Beijerinckia sp. 28-YEA-48: one gene and its partner. The protein of the gene in region 2 interacts with the protein of the main gene of each other region in a pairwise test. Links are inferred from orthologs where the notes say so. Each region holds a gene or a part of one and is shown on either strand. Other genes may lie near its edges.

What was found. The genes of interacting proteins can lie anywhere in the genome.
Region 1: the proteins of ligA (region 2) and leuS interact in binary tests that used the Escherichia coli proteins (3 or more experiments, as listed by UniProt). The link is inferred for Beijerinckia sp. 28-YEA-48 from one-to-one orthologs.

What each region holds. Positions count from the first base shown.
Region 1 is NZ_FNSI01000001.1:4,527,964-4,533,787, reverse strand. Bases 2,597-5,824 are described here. They hold leuS (leucine--tRNA ligase), read left to right. Parts: upstream 2,597-2,990; coding sequence 2,991-5,624; downstream 5,625-5,824. Other genes in these bases: lptE (LPS assembly lipoprotein LptE), read left to right, coding at 5,611-5,824; BLW50_RS21280 (YggS family pyridoxal phosphate-dependent enzyme), read right to left, coding at 2,597-2,879. Also shown: xth (exodeoxyribonuclease III), read left to right, coding at 1-224; BLW50_RS21295 (Crp/Fnr family transcriptional regulator), read right to left, coding at 320-766; BLW50_RS21290 (response regulator transcription factor), read right to left, coding at 792-1,472; BLW50_RS21285 (L,D-transpeptidase family protein), read left to right, coding at 1,453-2,178; more of BLW50_RS21280, read right to left, coding at 2,190-2,596.
Region 2 is NZ_FNSI01000001.1:107,490-115,084, reverse strand. What follows is about bases 2,367-5,341. They hold ligA (NAD-dependent DNA ligase LigA), read right to left. Parts: upstream 4,923-5,341; coding sequence 2,811-4,922; downstream 2,367-2,810. Other genes in these bases: recN (DNA repair protein RecN), read right to left, coding at 4,986-5,341; BLW50_RS00500 (YqhG/Tai3 family protein), read right to left, coding at 2,367-2,785. Also shown: BLW50_RS00510 (50S ribosomal protein L11 methyltransferase), read left to right, coding at 1-398; BLW50_RS00505 (aminopeptidase P family protein), read left to right, coding at 419-2,239; more of BLW50_RS00500, read right to left, coding at 2,240-2,366; more of recN, read right to left, coding at 5,342-6,656; BLW50_RS00485 (outer membrane protein assembly factor BamD), read right to left, coding at 6,839-7,595. UniProt on the Escherichia coli protein: DNA ligase that catalyzes the formation of phosphodiester linkages between 5'-phosphoryl and 3'-hydroxyl groups in double-stranded DNA using NAD as a coenzyme and as the energy source for the reaction.

The sequences.
Region 1 (5,824 bases), 4.4 Mb from region 2 along the record:
TCGATGCAATGCGCCATCTCGTGCCGGAGCCGGAGCGGCTTTACACATGGTGGAGCTATCGCTCTTCCGATTGGGCGGCGGCCAATAAAGGCCGGCGTCTCGACCATATCTGGCTCAGCCAGAAATTGGCGCCGCAATTGAAGACGATGGAAATTCTGAAAGAGGCACGCGGCTGGGAACGGCCATCCGACCATGTACCTGTCATCGTTGATCTCGACTCTTAAAGAGTCCGCCAAAACGATTCGAAGCCCAAACGATCCTAAACCTCGATGTCATCCTGGGCGGGCGCAGCGTGATCCGGTATGACACAGAGCTTTCGCTAATTCTCCAACACACCACGCATCTGCGCCAGCTCGCGGCTGGTGCGCGTCAACCGTTCCGCCATGCGTGTCTTGAGCCTGTTGGCGCTCACGGGAAATTCCCCCAGCACGCGGCGAAAAAGGGTCCGCGAGACAAACAACACTTGCGTTGGCTGCAAAGCCGTTGCGGTGGCGCCGCATTCCGTTTCCGCGATCAGCGCCACTTCGCCAATCAGCGTGCCGGCGCCAGCGATATGTCGAGCGACATTGCCATTCTGCTCGATGGCGATGCGGCCGTTCAACACGAGATAACCGCCCTCAGACGTGTCACCCGTTTTGAACAGCACTTCGTCGGCTTTCAGATTGCGCGTGATGCCCGAGAAAGCGATCAAGCGGACCGCTTCGACTTCCATCTGGTCGAAAACGGGCACCGCTGACAGCGTGCGGATATCGTCTTCAAGGGACATGGTGAACCGTTACTTTCTCTACGCTTCAAGGCACCAGCTTGTAGCCGCCCGCTTCCGTCACAAGCAATTGCGCGCTGGCCGGATCTTTTTCGATCTTCTGCCGCAAGCGATAGATATGCGTCTCCAGCGTGTGCGTGGTGACATTGGCGTTATAGCCCCACACTTCGCGCAGCAGCACATCGCGCGTCACCACCTGTTGGCCGGCGCGATAGAGAAACCGCAGGATCGCCGTTTCCTTTTCCGTCAACCGGAGCTTGCTGCCCTTGTCGTTGACGAGCATTTTCGAGCTCGGCTTGAACGAATAGATACCGATCTGAAAAGTCGCATCGTCGCTCGATTCATGCTGGCGCAGATGGGCGCGGATGCGCGCCAGCAGCACAGCGAATTTGAACGGCTTGCTGACATAATCATTGGCGCCGGAATCAAGGCCGAGCACCGCATCGGCGTCGGAGGTCTGCCCGGTCAGCATGATGATCGGATTCTTGAACCCGTCCTTGCGCATGATGCGCACGGCCTCTCGACCATCCATGTCCGGCAGCCCGACGTCCATGATGACCAGGTCCGGCGTCTGGCTGCGGGTCATCTGCAGGGCCTTGGTCGCCGTATCGGCCTCGATCGTCGAGAATTCTTCATGCAGGTCGAGCTGGCTGGCCAAAGCCGTGCGCAGATCGAAGTCATCGTCAGTGATGAGGATTTTTCGGATCAAGTGCGGTGCCGGTCCAATTGCGCGCTGCGTGACGCTACGCAGCACAAATGAGGCGCAAACTGATTTGCGCTGCGCAATATTCAAGGAAATCTATCGGTTCCGCAAGCGACGGCGCCCTGAACTGATTGATCTGGCGACGAATGCCATGCACAAACAGGTGAATGCCACAGGTCCCGCCGCCGTGAAGCCGATCTCGCGTCTCCGTGTCTCCCAAGCGGCTGGCAGTCGCTCCGACGGTTGGCTGACCATCGGCACCTTAACCATCCCCTGCAAACTAGGCCCCGCCGGTATCGTTCACCGCAAGGTCGAAGGTGATGGCGCCACGCCCGCCGGCTCCTTCCACCTCTACCGTGGCTTTTATCGTCCGGATCGACTGCGGCGCCCGCAAACGGTCATTCCCCTGCAGCCGCAGCGCCCTTCGGATGGCTGGTGCGACGATCGCGCGAGCGGACAATATAACCGCCCCGTCCCTCACCCCTCTCCGGCCAGCCATGAGGCGATGTGGCGGGACGACCATATCTATGACGTGGTCCTGATCCTTGACCATAACCATAGACCAAGGATTCGCGGCGCCGGTAGCGCCATTTTCTTCCACCTGACCCGGACCCCGCCGGCGCCAACCGCCGGCTGCGTGGCGATTTCAGCTGAAGCCATGCGCCGGCTACTGCCGCGCCTGGCCCGCGATTGCCGAATCGAGATCGGGTAGGTCCGCCAGGCTCAAGCCTGGCGTTGCCCGAAGATCGCCGTCCCAACCCGCACTTCCGTCGAACCGAGCTGCACCGCCTGGCCGAAATCGGAGCTCATGCCCATCGACAATTGGCTGAGCCCATTGCGCTTGGCGATCTCGCCGAGCAAAGCGAAATGCGGCGATGCCTGTTCCTCGGCCGGTGGCACGCACATCAGCCCAACCACATCCAGGCCATGCACCTGCCGGCAACGGGCAATGAAAGCATCGGCTTCCGCCGGCAGCACGCCGGCTTTTTGCGGCTCGGCGCCAGTGTTGACCTCGATGAACAGTTTCGGCCGCCGCCCAAGTTTGGCGCTCTCGGTAGCAATCGCCTCGGCCAGATTGTCCCGATCGAGGGTTTCGATGACATCGAACAACGCCAGGGCGTCGCGCACCTTATTGGTCTGCAACGGCCCGATCAGATGCAGCTCCAGGTCGGGATAGCGGACGCGCAGATCCGGCCACTTCGATTTCGCCTCCTGCACGCGGTTTTCACCGAACAGGCGATGGCCGGCGGCCAGCAGCGGCTCGATTCGCGCGGCATCTTGCGTTTTCGAGGCGCACAGCAGCGCCACCGACGCAGGATCGCGCGGCACATGCCGCGCCGCCCGGTCAATATCCTCGCGGACCTTACGGAACCGTGCCAGAATATCGCCGGCGTCATCACCGAATTCACCCATTTGCCTCGTCGCTCCTTACCTGCGCCACAAGTTGCAAGCCATTGTGTTGGGCCGTAAAAGGACGCCAGTTTCGGCGCTATAGCGCCCTCCGTCAGCAGATTGCGACCCTGAATGTTTTCCGATCGATATAACCCACGCGAGACAGAGCCGAAATGGCAACGGTTCTGGGACGAGTCCGGCACGTTCAAAACGCGCAACGATGCGCCACAGCCGAAGTACTATGTCCTTGAAATGTTTCCCTATCCGTCCGGGCGCATTCATATGGGACACGTCCGCAACTACGCCATGGGCGATGTCGTCGCACGCTATAAGCGCGCCACCGGCTTCAACGTGCTGCACCCGATGGGCTGGGACGCCTTCGGCATGCCGGCCGAAAATGCCGCCATGCAGAACAACACTCACCCGGCGACCTGGACCTATCAGAACATCGCCTCCATGCGTGGGCAGCTCAAATCCATGGGTCTGTCGCTGGACTGGTCGCGCGAAATCGCCACCTGCGATCCGAGCTATTACCGCCACCAGCAGAAAATGTTCCTGGACTTCCTGGCCAACGGTCTTGTCGACCGCAAGAAGTCAAAGGTGAACTGGGATCCAGTCGACATGACCGTGCTCGCCAACGAGCAGGTCATCGACGGCCGCGGCTGGCGTTCGGGCGCCCTGGTAGAACAGCGCGAGCTGACCCAATGGTTCCTGAAAATTTCCGACTATTCGCAGGAACTGCTCGACGCCTTGCAAACGCTTGACCGCTGGCCGGAAAAGGTTCGGCTGATGCAGCAAAACTGGATCGGCCGCTCGGAAGGCTTGCTGGTTCGCTTCGACATCGATGCCGCGACGAACAAGACCGACACCAGCGAGATCGAGGTCTATACGACCCGCCCCGACACGCTGTTCGGCGCGAAATTTCTGGCCGTGTCAGCTGATCACGCTTTGGCCAAAGCGGTTGCTGTCGGCAATCCGGCCTTGCAGGCTTTCATCGACGAATGCCATCGCATGGGCACCTCGGTGGCTGCGCTCGAGACCGCCGAGAAGAAAGGCTATGATACCGGCATCCGCGTCGTACATCCGTTCGATCCGAACTGGACGCTGCCGGTCTATGTCGCCAATTTCGTGCTGATGGATTATGGCACCGGCGCCATCTTCGGCTGCCCTGCTCATGATCAGCGCGACTTGGATTTCGCCAATGCTTATGGCCTCGGCAACACGCCGGTCGTCTGCCCGCCGGATGTCGATCCCACCACCTTCGTGATCACCGACACCGCCTATGACGGCGATGGCCTGCTGATCAATTCACGCTTCCTCGATGGCATGACCATCGCCGCCGCCAAGGAAGATATCGCCCGTCGTCTGGAAGGCGAGACCTTAGGCGGTCAACCGCGCGCCGCGCGTCAGGTCAATTTCAAACTGCGCGACTGGGGCATTTCCCGTCAGCGCTATTGGGGTTGCCCGATTCCGATCATCCATTGCGACGCCTGCGGCAACGTGCCGGTGCCCGATGCGGACCTGCCGGTGAAATTGCCGGAGGATGTCACCTTCGATCGGCCGGGCAATCCGCTGGAGCGCCATCCGACGTGGAAGCACGTCGCCTGTCCGCAGTGCGGCAAGCCGGCGGCACGCGAAACCGACACGATGGACACCTTCGTCGATTCGTCCTGGTATTTCGCCCGCTTCACCGATCCCTGGAACGAAACGGCGCCGACGACGCGACGCGATGCCGACGCCTGGCTGCCGGTGAACCAATATATCGGCGGCATCGAACACGCGATTCTGCATCTGCTCTATTCGCGCTTCTTCACCCGCGCCATGACCAAGACCGGTCATCTGGGTATTGCCGAACCGTTCGAAGGCCTGTTCACCCAAGGCATGGTCGTGCACGAGACCTATCGCTCGGCCAACGGCGACTGGCTGCAGCCCTCCGAGATCGAAATGCGCATCGACAACGGCACGCGTAAGGCTTTCAACCTTGCCACCGGCGGTGAGATCACCATCGGCGCCGTCGAGAAGATGTCAAAGTCGAAGCGCAACACCGTCGATCCCGACGACATCATCGGCACCTATGGCGCCGATACTGCGCGCTGGTTCATGCTCTCCGATTCGCCGCCTGATCGCGACGTCATCTGGTCGGAAGAAGGCGTGCAGGGCGCCGCGCGTTATGTGCAGCAGCTGTGGCGGTTGATCGGCCTGCTCGCCGATATGGCGGCACCGGCCGGCACGCCGGTACAGAATGTCACCGAGCCCGCGGCCATCGACGTCCGGCGTCTGACCCATCGGCATTGCGCCCGCATCGCCGAACATATCGAGCGCCTGCGCTTCAACACCGCCATCGCCGAAATCCGCAAGCTGTCGAATGCGCTGAGCAAAGTCATCGGCGAAATCGAATCGCCGGAGCAGCTGTCGCCGCAGTTCCGTTTGGCTTGTCGTGAAGCGGCTGATTCGCTGGTGCTGATGTTCGCGCCGATGATGCCGCATCTGGCAGAGGAATGCTGGGAACGTCTCGGCCATTCCGGCGCCGTCGCTTATGCGCCCTGGCCCAAGGTCGATCCGGCCCTGTCGCGGGAAGACACGATTTCGATTCCCGTCCAGGTCAACGGCAAGAAGCGCGGCGAGCTTGTCATCGAGCGCGATGCTGATGCAAAATTGCTCGAAGCCGAAGCCTTGAAGCTTGATGACGTCCAACGCGTCCTGAATGGTCAGGCCGCCAAGAAGGTCATCATCGTACCCAACAGGATCGTCAATGTGGTGGTCTAACCAACAAGGCTTTCGGCAAGACTTTCGTGCACGGATCGCGGCGCTGACTGTCGCCGGTACGCTCGCTGTCTCGCTCGGCGGTTGTTTCCAGCCCATGTATGGCGGCCTCGCCGGCCAGCAATTGCAGGACGATCTGGCGGCCATCAAGGTGGAGCCGGTTCCCGATCGGCTCGGCCACTATCTCGGCAACGAATTGATCT
Region 2 (7,595 bases):
TGGCGGGCGATATCGATCCCATCGCCGTGGAAGCGACCAAGGCCAATGCGGCGTTGAATGGCGCCCGCCCCTGGGTCGAGGCTTTTACGGCCCGCGGCGTCCTGCATCCGGCGCTACGCCTGTCAGGCCCCTATGATTTGATCTTCGCCAATATCCTGGCGCGCCCACTGCGCCAGATGGCGCCCAATATCGCTGCGGTTGCTACCGACAATGCCGAGATCATCCTGTCCGGCCTTCTCGATCGCGATGTGCCTGGCGTTCTGTCCTCCTACGGCGCGCAGGGCTTTGCCCTGGTGCGTCGGATCGATCTCGAAGGTTGGGCCACGCTGCTCATGCGCATCGGCGGCCCCAAGCCGACGAAGCGCCCGTTCGTCCGCAAGGCGCATTGGCCCCCATAACAATAATGGCGAAGCCCATCATGTTTGAAAGCCTCTACCAGACCTTCACCGAGAGTGCCGATCCGACACAGGGCAAGCCCCGTCTGGCAGCGCTACGCGCCGAACTGGACAAACGTGGGCTCGATGGTTTCATCGTGCCGCGCACCGACGCCTATCAAAACGAATATGTCCCGGCCTCCGACGAGCGTCTGGCCTGGCTCACCGGCTTCACCGGCTCGGCCGGCCTCGCCGTGGTTCTCAAGGATCGCGCCGCGATCTTTGTCGATGGACGCTACACCCTGCAGGTGCAGGACCAGGTCGATACGCGCCAGTTCACGCCCCAGCCCATCGCCGAGATTACGCCGGCGCAATGGCTGGCGAAGACGGTCGGCAAGGGCATGAAGATCGGTTGCGATCCCTGGCTCACCACATCGCAAACCTTCGACGGTTACGAGCGAGCTCTCCGCGCCGCCGACGCCGAACTCGTGGCCGTCGACGACAATCCGCTCGATGCCGTCTGGTATGACCGTCCGCCGGCGCCGCTCGGCGCCATCCGTCTGCATCCCAAGAAATTCACAGGTGTCGACGCGAAGCAGAAGTTGAAGCGCATTGCCTCGGCCCTCGACACGGGCGAGGCACTGCTCGTCACCAATCCGCACAATGTTGCCTGGGCGTTCAACATTCGCGGCAGCGATGTCGGCCATACGCCGCTGCCGCTCAGCCGCGCCATCATCAGCAAGGACGGCGCGCATCTTTTCGTCGACGGCCGCAAGCTTGATCCCAAGACCCGCGCCAGCCTGGAAAAACTCGCACAGATCGAGGAACCGGAACAGCTGCGCCAGACCTTGTCGCGCTTTGGCCGCGATGGAGCCAGCGTGCGATTTGATTCCGGCAGCGCGCCGGCAGCTTTGATCACCGCGCTGAAATCGGCGGGCGGCCGCCCCGTGATCGGCGATGATCCGATCACCTTGATGAAGGCGCTCAAATCCACCGCCGAAATCGAAGGCGCGCGCGCCGCGCATCTTCGTGATGCCGCGGCGGTGGCTAGTTTCCTGGCCTGGTTCGATGAAACCGCACCCAAGGGTCGCCTGAGCGAGATCGATGCGGTTGAAGCGCTTGAAACCTTCCGCCGCCAGACCGGACAATTGAAAGACGTCTCCTTCCCGACCATTTCTGGCGCCGGCCCCAATGGCGCGATCGTCCACTATCGCGTCACCGACAAAACCAACCGCCGCATCGGCCGTGGTCTGTTCCTGCTCGATTCCGGTGCGCAATATGAGGACGGCACCACCGACATCACCCGCACGATCAGTGTCGGCACGCCGACGAAAGAGATGCGCGTCTGTTACACGCGCGTGCTCAAGGGCCATATCGCCATCGCCACCGCCGTGTTCCCCAAGGGCACGTCAGGTGCCCAGATCGATGCCTTCGCCCGCCACGCCTTGTGGCAGGCCGGCCTCGATTTCGACCACGGCACCGGCCACGGCGTCGGCTCGTTTCTCTCCGTGCATGAAGGCCCGCAGAATATTTCCAAGCGCGGCTTCACCACGCTTGAGCCGGGCATGATCTTGTCCAACGAACCCGGCTATTACCGCACCGGCGCTTTCGGCATCCGCATCGAAAATCTGGTGCTGGTGGAAGAACGTGCGATCACCGGCGCCGAGCGTGACATGTACGGCTTCGAGACCTTGACGCTTGTGCCCATCGATACGCGCGCCATCGACAAAAACCTGATGACGCAGGACGAAGTGCGCTGGCTTGATGCCTATCACCAGCGCGTGCGCAAGGCGCTCTCACCGCTGGTGAGCCCAGCGACGCGCAAATGGCTCGTCAAAGCGACCAAACCATTGGGCCGGGGTTAATCAGCGCCGGCCTTTGGGTAGCGCTGGTTGCTTTTCCGTCTCGGCAATGCCCTGGGTTAGATTCTGGCGGAATGACCAGGCGTCTTTATCCACCGTGCCTCTGATATCATCGAGCCGCCAGCCGCCTTTCTCGCGGATGAAATCATAGCGCACCGTCATAGCCTCCGCCCCCACCAGCAAGGTGCGGAATTTCGCCGCGACAACGGCGCTCTTGTCGTCTTCTTTCTCGCTCGTGATCGACAGATCGATGACGCTGGGATCTTGTGAATTGGTGATCGGATCGAAATCGATGATCGCATCGCCTGTTCGCGTTTGCTCCTTCTCCGCACGATCAAACAAGGAGCCGAGTTTGGCCGAAAAATAGCGGCCACGTATGCGCTTATCCTGGATCGCGGATGGGCCTTCGTACTTGCCGTTCTTGCCGGCCGACGCTTTGTAGAGCGCGGCGACGATCTGAGCCGGCGTTTCCACGGCCTGCGCCCAGGCCAGTTCGGCGGGAAGAAGGGATCCGAGCACGAGACAAACGCGGCGACGATCCATCATCATGGTCATAGAGCTCCCTCGCCCAAAATCACGTGTCTTGCCCGATCAGCTTGAACCAATCGTCCTCGGTGATCACCTCGACGCCAAACTCGCTCGCCTTGGCGAGTTTCGATCCAGCCCCCGGCCCGGCAACGACAAGCCCGGTCTTCTTCGACACCGAGCCCGCCACTTTGGCCCCCAGCCGCTCGGCCATGGCCTTGGCTTCCTCGCGCGTCATGCGCTCAAGGCCGCCGGTGAAGACAACGATTTTGCCGGCCACCGGACTATCCTGGACAACAGCCTCCATCGGTTCAGGCGTGACATGTTCGAGCAGCGCGTCCAGCACTTTCAGATTGTGTTCTTCGCCGAAGAAATCGACGAGCGCTTCGGCGACGACACCGCCGATGCCATCGATATTCTCGATCTCGGCGCGTGCCTCGGCATCGCCGGCCGCCGCCGCTTTCGCGGCTGTCTGCAAGGCTTCCATCGTGTGAAAATGCCGCGCCAGCCGGCGCGCATTGGTCTCGCCAATACGACGAATGCCAAGCCCGAAGATGAAACGGTTGATCGGCACGGAGCGTCGCGCCGCGATCGCCGCGAACAGATTGCGCACCGAGGTTTCGCCAAAGCCTTCGTAATTGCGGATCGGCGTCAGATTGTCCTTGGCGCTATCGCGCGCTTCCAAGGTGAAAATATCAGCGGCCGTGCGCACGAGCCCCTTTTCAAAGAGAAACTCGATCTGCTTGTCGCCCAGTCCCTCGATATCCAAAGCGTTACGCGAGGCGAAATGTTTCAGCCGCTCGACGGCTTGCGCCGGGCAGATAAGCACGCCGGTACAGCGGCGCACCACATCGATTTCGCCCTTCTCATCGACTTCGCGCACCGCCGCCGAACCGCAACGCGGGCAGACCTGCGGAAACTCATAGTCTTTTGTACCCGCCGGCCGTTTCTCTAAGACAGGCCCAAGAATTTGCGGGATCACGTCACCCGCCCGCTGCACGATCACCGTGTCGCCGATGCGCACGCCCTTACGGGCGATCTCATCTTCGTTATGCAAGGTGGCGTTGGAGACAACGACACCGCCGACCGTCACCGGTTCGAGCTTGGCAACCGGCGTCAACGCGCCCGTGCGACCAACCTGAATTTCGATGTCACGCAGAATGGTCGTCGCCTTCTCGGCTGCGTATTTATGCGCGACGGCCCAGCGCGGCGAGCGCGAAACAAAGCCGAGGCGCTCGCGCAAGGCAAGATCGTTCACCTTGTAGACGACGCCATCGATGTCATAGCCCAGCGACGCGCGCAGGCCCTCGATCTTGCGATAGAAGGCCAAGAGATCCTCGGCTGTCTCGCATAACGTAGTGAGCTCGTTGGTCGGCAGGCCGAAGCGCTTGAAGGCGGCCACCATCTCCATCTGCGTCTTGCCCGGCAAAGCGCTGACGTCGCCCCAGGCATAAGCAAAGAAATGTAGCGGCCGTTGCGCCGTGATTGTCGAATCAAGCTGTCGCAAGGAGCCCGCCGCCGCATTGCGCGGATTGGCGAAGGTCTTCTCGCCGGCTTCCGCCTGGCGCGCATTCATCGCCGCGAAATCGGCGTGGCGCATATAGACTTCGCCGCGCACTTCCAGAACGTCGGGCGGATGGCCCTTCAGCACATGCGGGATTTCGCCGATGGTGCGCACATTCGCGGTGACGTCTTCACCTTCGTAGCCATCGCCGCGCGTCGCCGCTTGAACAAGCTTGCCGTGCTCATAACGCAGCGAGCAAGACAGACCGTCGATCTTCGGCTCAGCCGTGAAAGGCAAGGACACATCGGCCGCAAGACCGAGAAAGCGCCGAACGCGGGCGATGAATTCCGCCACCTCTTCGTCTTCGAAAAGATTGCCGAGCGAGAGCATCGGCACGACATGACGCACCTTTGCGAACTTTTCTGACGGCGCTGCACCGACGCTCTTGGAAACCTCTGTTGCTTCGGTGAGTTCGGGGAAGCGCACCTCAAGCGCCTCGAGATCACGGCGCAGGGCGTCATATTCGCCATCGGAGATCGTCGGCGCGTCGTTCTGGTGATAGGCGATGTCGTGCTTGGCGATCTCCCGGGCCAGCCGCGCATGTTTGCGCTTGGCTTCGGAGAGGGACAGGTCGTCGATAGAAACAGGCTTTTTCATGCCGGCAAATTAGCGCGCTTGGACAAGCCATGAAAGCCGGACGCCCAGCTATCCTAAAGCTTTCTATTTGGCGCTTTCGATCAGCCGGCGCGCCGCGGCGCGGGCTTCCTCGGTAATGGTGGCGCCGGCCAGCATCCGGGCGATCTCCTCGCGCCGGTCGGCGGGATCGAGCGCCTCTACTCGTGTCGCGACCCGCTTGCCCTTGTCGGCCGCCGCCTTGGCGATGCGCATATGGCCGCCCGCCCGCGCCGCCACCTGCGGTGCGTGAGTGACGGCCAGCACCTGAACCTTCGAGGCCAGCCGGGCCAGGCGATGGCCGATGGCATCCGCCACCGCCCCGCCAACGCCGGTGTCGATTTCGTCGAAAACCAAGGTCGGCGCCGAGCCGCGATCGGCGAGAACCACTTTCAACGCCAGCATGAAGCGGGCAAGCTCGCCGCCGGATGCCACTTTCAGCAGCGGGCCCGGTCGCGTGCCCGGATTGGTCTGCACCCAGAATTCGACCCGGTCGATACCATCAGCGGAAGGGCTGGTCGGATCGCTCTCGATCGCCGTGGTGAACCGCGCTTGTTCCAGCTTCAGCGGCGGCAATTCGGCGTTCACCGCCTTGTCGAGCTGCGCCGCCGCCTTGCGACGGGCGGCCGAGAGCGTTGCCGCTGCCGCATCGAAGGCCGTGCGCGCCTCGCGCAGCGCCTTATCGAGTTTGACGAGATTGGCCTCACCGGCATCGAGCGCCGCGAGATCGGCGCCATAGCGCGCGGCCAGGGCGGCGAGGTTATCGACCGGCGTCGCATATTTGCGCGACGCGGCCCGCAGCGCGAACAAACGCTCTTCGGTCCGTTCCAGCTCGCGCGGATTAAAGTCACAGGATTGCAATGCGGCGTCGACAGTCTGCGCCGCCAGTTCAGCAGCGTTAAGTGCTGCATCGAGCGCCTTCAACGACGGCTCGATCAGAGCGGGGGCCTGCGACGCACGCCGCTCAAGCCGCCGCAGCGCCGAGGACAGAATAGAGCCCGGCGAATCCTCACCGCGCAACGCGCCCTGCGCCTCGCGCAATTCGCTCGTCACCTTTTCGCCTTGCATCATCGCCGTGCGACGCGCTGCCAATTCCTGCTCTTCATTGGCGATTGGCGCCAGCTTGGTCAGCTCTTCGTGGGCGTGACGCAGGAAATCAGCTTCCTTACGCGCCGCTTCGATGCGCGCCTGTTCGCTGGCAAGCTCGCTCTGGGCGCTGCGCACGCGCCCATGCATGGCGCGCACCTCGACCACCTTTTTATCAAGGCCGCCATAGGCGTCGATCAACGCGCGATGCATCGCCGGATCGACCAAAGCGCGATCGTCATGCTGGCCGTGAATTTCAACAAGGCTGGCGCCGATGGACCGCGCCGTCTGGGCGCTCACCGCCTGATCGTTGACGAAAGCCCGCGTACGCCCGTCGGCCAATTGCACGCGGCGCATGATCAATTCGCCATCGGCTTCGATGTCATGGGAGCGCGCGAGCTGGATCGCCGGATGATCGACAGCAAGATCGAAAGAGGCGGTCACCTGCCCCTGCGCCTGCCCTTGCCGCACCAGCGTGCCATCGCCGCGCCCACCGAGCGCCAGGGCGAAAGCATCAAGCAGGATCGACTTGCCAGCACCGGTTTCGCCGGTAAGCACCGTCAACCCCGCGCCAGGCGCAAGGTCGAGTTTGTCGATGAGGACAATATCGCGAATGGAAAGCTGAATCAGCATGGGCTCAACATCCCATGCTTAGCTGATTCCTGTGACAAAGAGGACAGAGTTTTCCCTATCCCCAGAGGCTTTTGCAGCTCGGCGCAATAGCGTTGTGCCGTTTGACTGAGTCAAACGGCACAAAGACGCGTCAAAATGGAGATCCCTGGCAAAATTGCGTTTCTGTCGAAACGCAACTTGCTCTAAGCGCGGCGGAAAAGCCGTGAAATCCAGGAGCCTTGGCTCTCGCTCGGCTGCAGTCCACCGCCTTCGAGCAGATTATAGGCATCCTTGTACCACTGGCCGTCGGGGTAGTTGTGCCCGAGAACCGCCGCCGCCGTCTGCGCTTCGTTGGTGATGCCCAGCGCCAGATAGGCTTCGGTCAGGCGGTAGAGGGCTTCCTCGGTATGGCGCGTGGTCTGGTATTTGGCCAAAACCTCGCGGAAGCGGTTCACCGCCGCCGTATAGTTCTTGCGGCCAAGATAGAACCGGCCAACCGACATTTCCTTACCGGCGAGCTGATCGCGCGCCACGGACATCTTGAATTTCGCCTCTTCGGCATATTCCGACTTGGGGAACTTCTCGACGAGCTGCTGGAAAATCTTCACCGACTCTTCGGCGCGTTCCTGGTCGCGGGTGATGTCGGGGATCTGGTTATACATCGACATGCCGGCGAGATAGTAGGCATAGGCCGTTTCCGGCGTCGATGGATAGAGGCCGACATAGCGTCTCGCGGCGGCCACCGCCTCGTCATATTTGCCGCCTTCGTAGTTCGAGTAGGCGATCATGATGAGGCCCTTGCGGGACCATTGCGAAAACGGGAACTGCTTCTCCAAGTCGGAGAACTTCTTCGCAGCGCCCTCGTAATCTTTCTTCTGCAGGCGAGCCAGGGCCTGATCGTAGATGCCGTCGGCAGGCTCGTCCGGCAGCAGTTTGGTCTCGTACTTCTCGCCGCCGAAA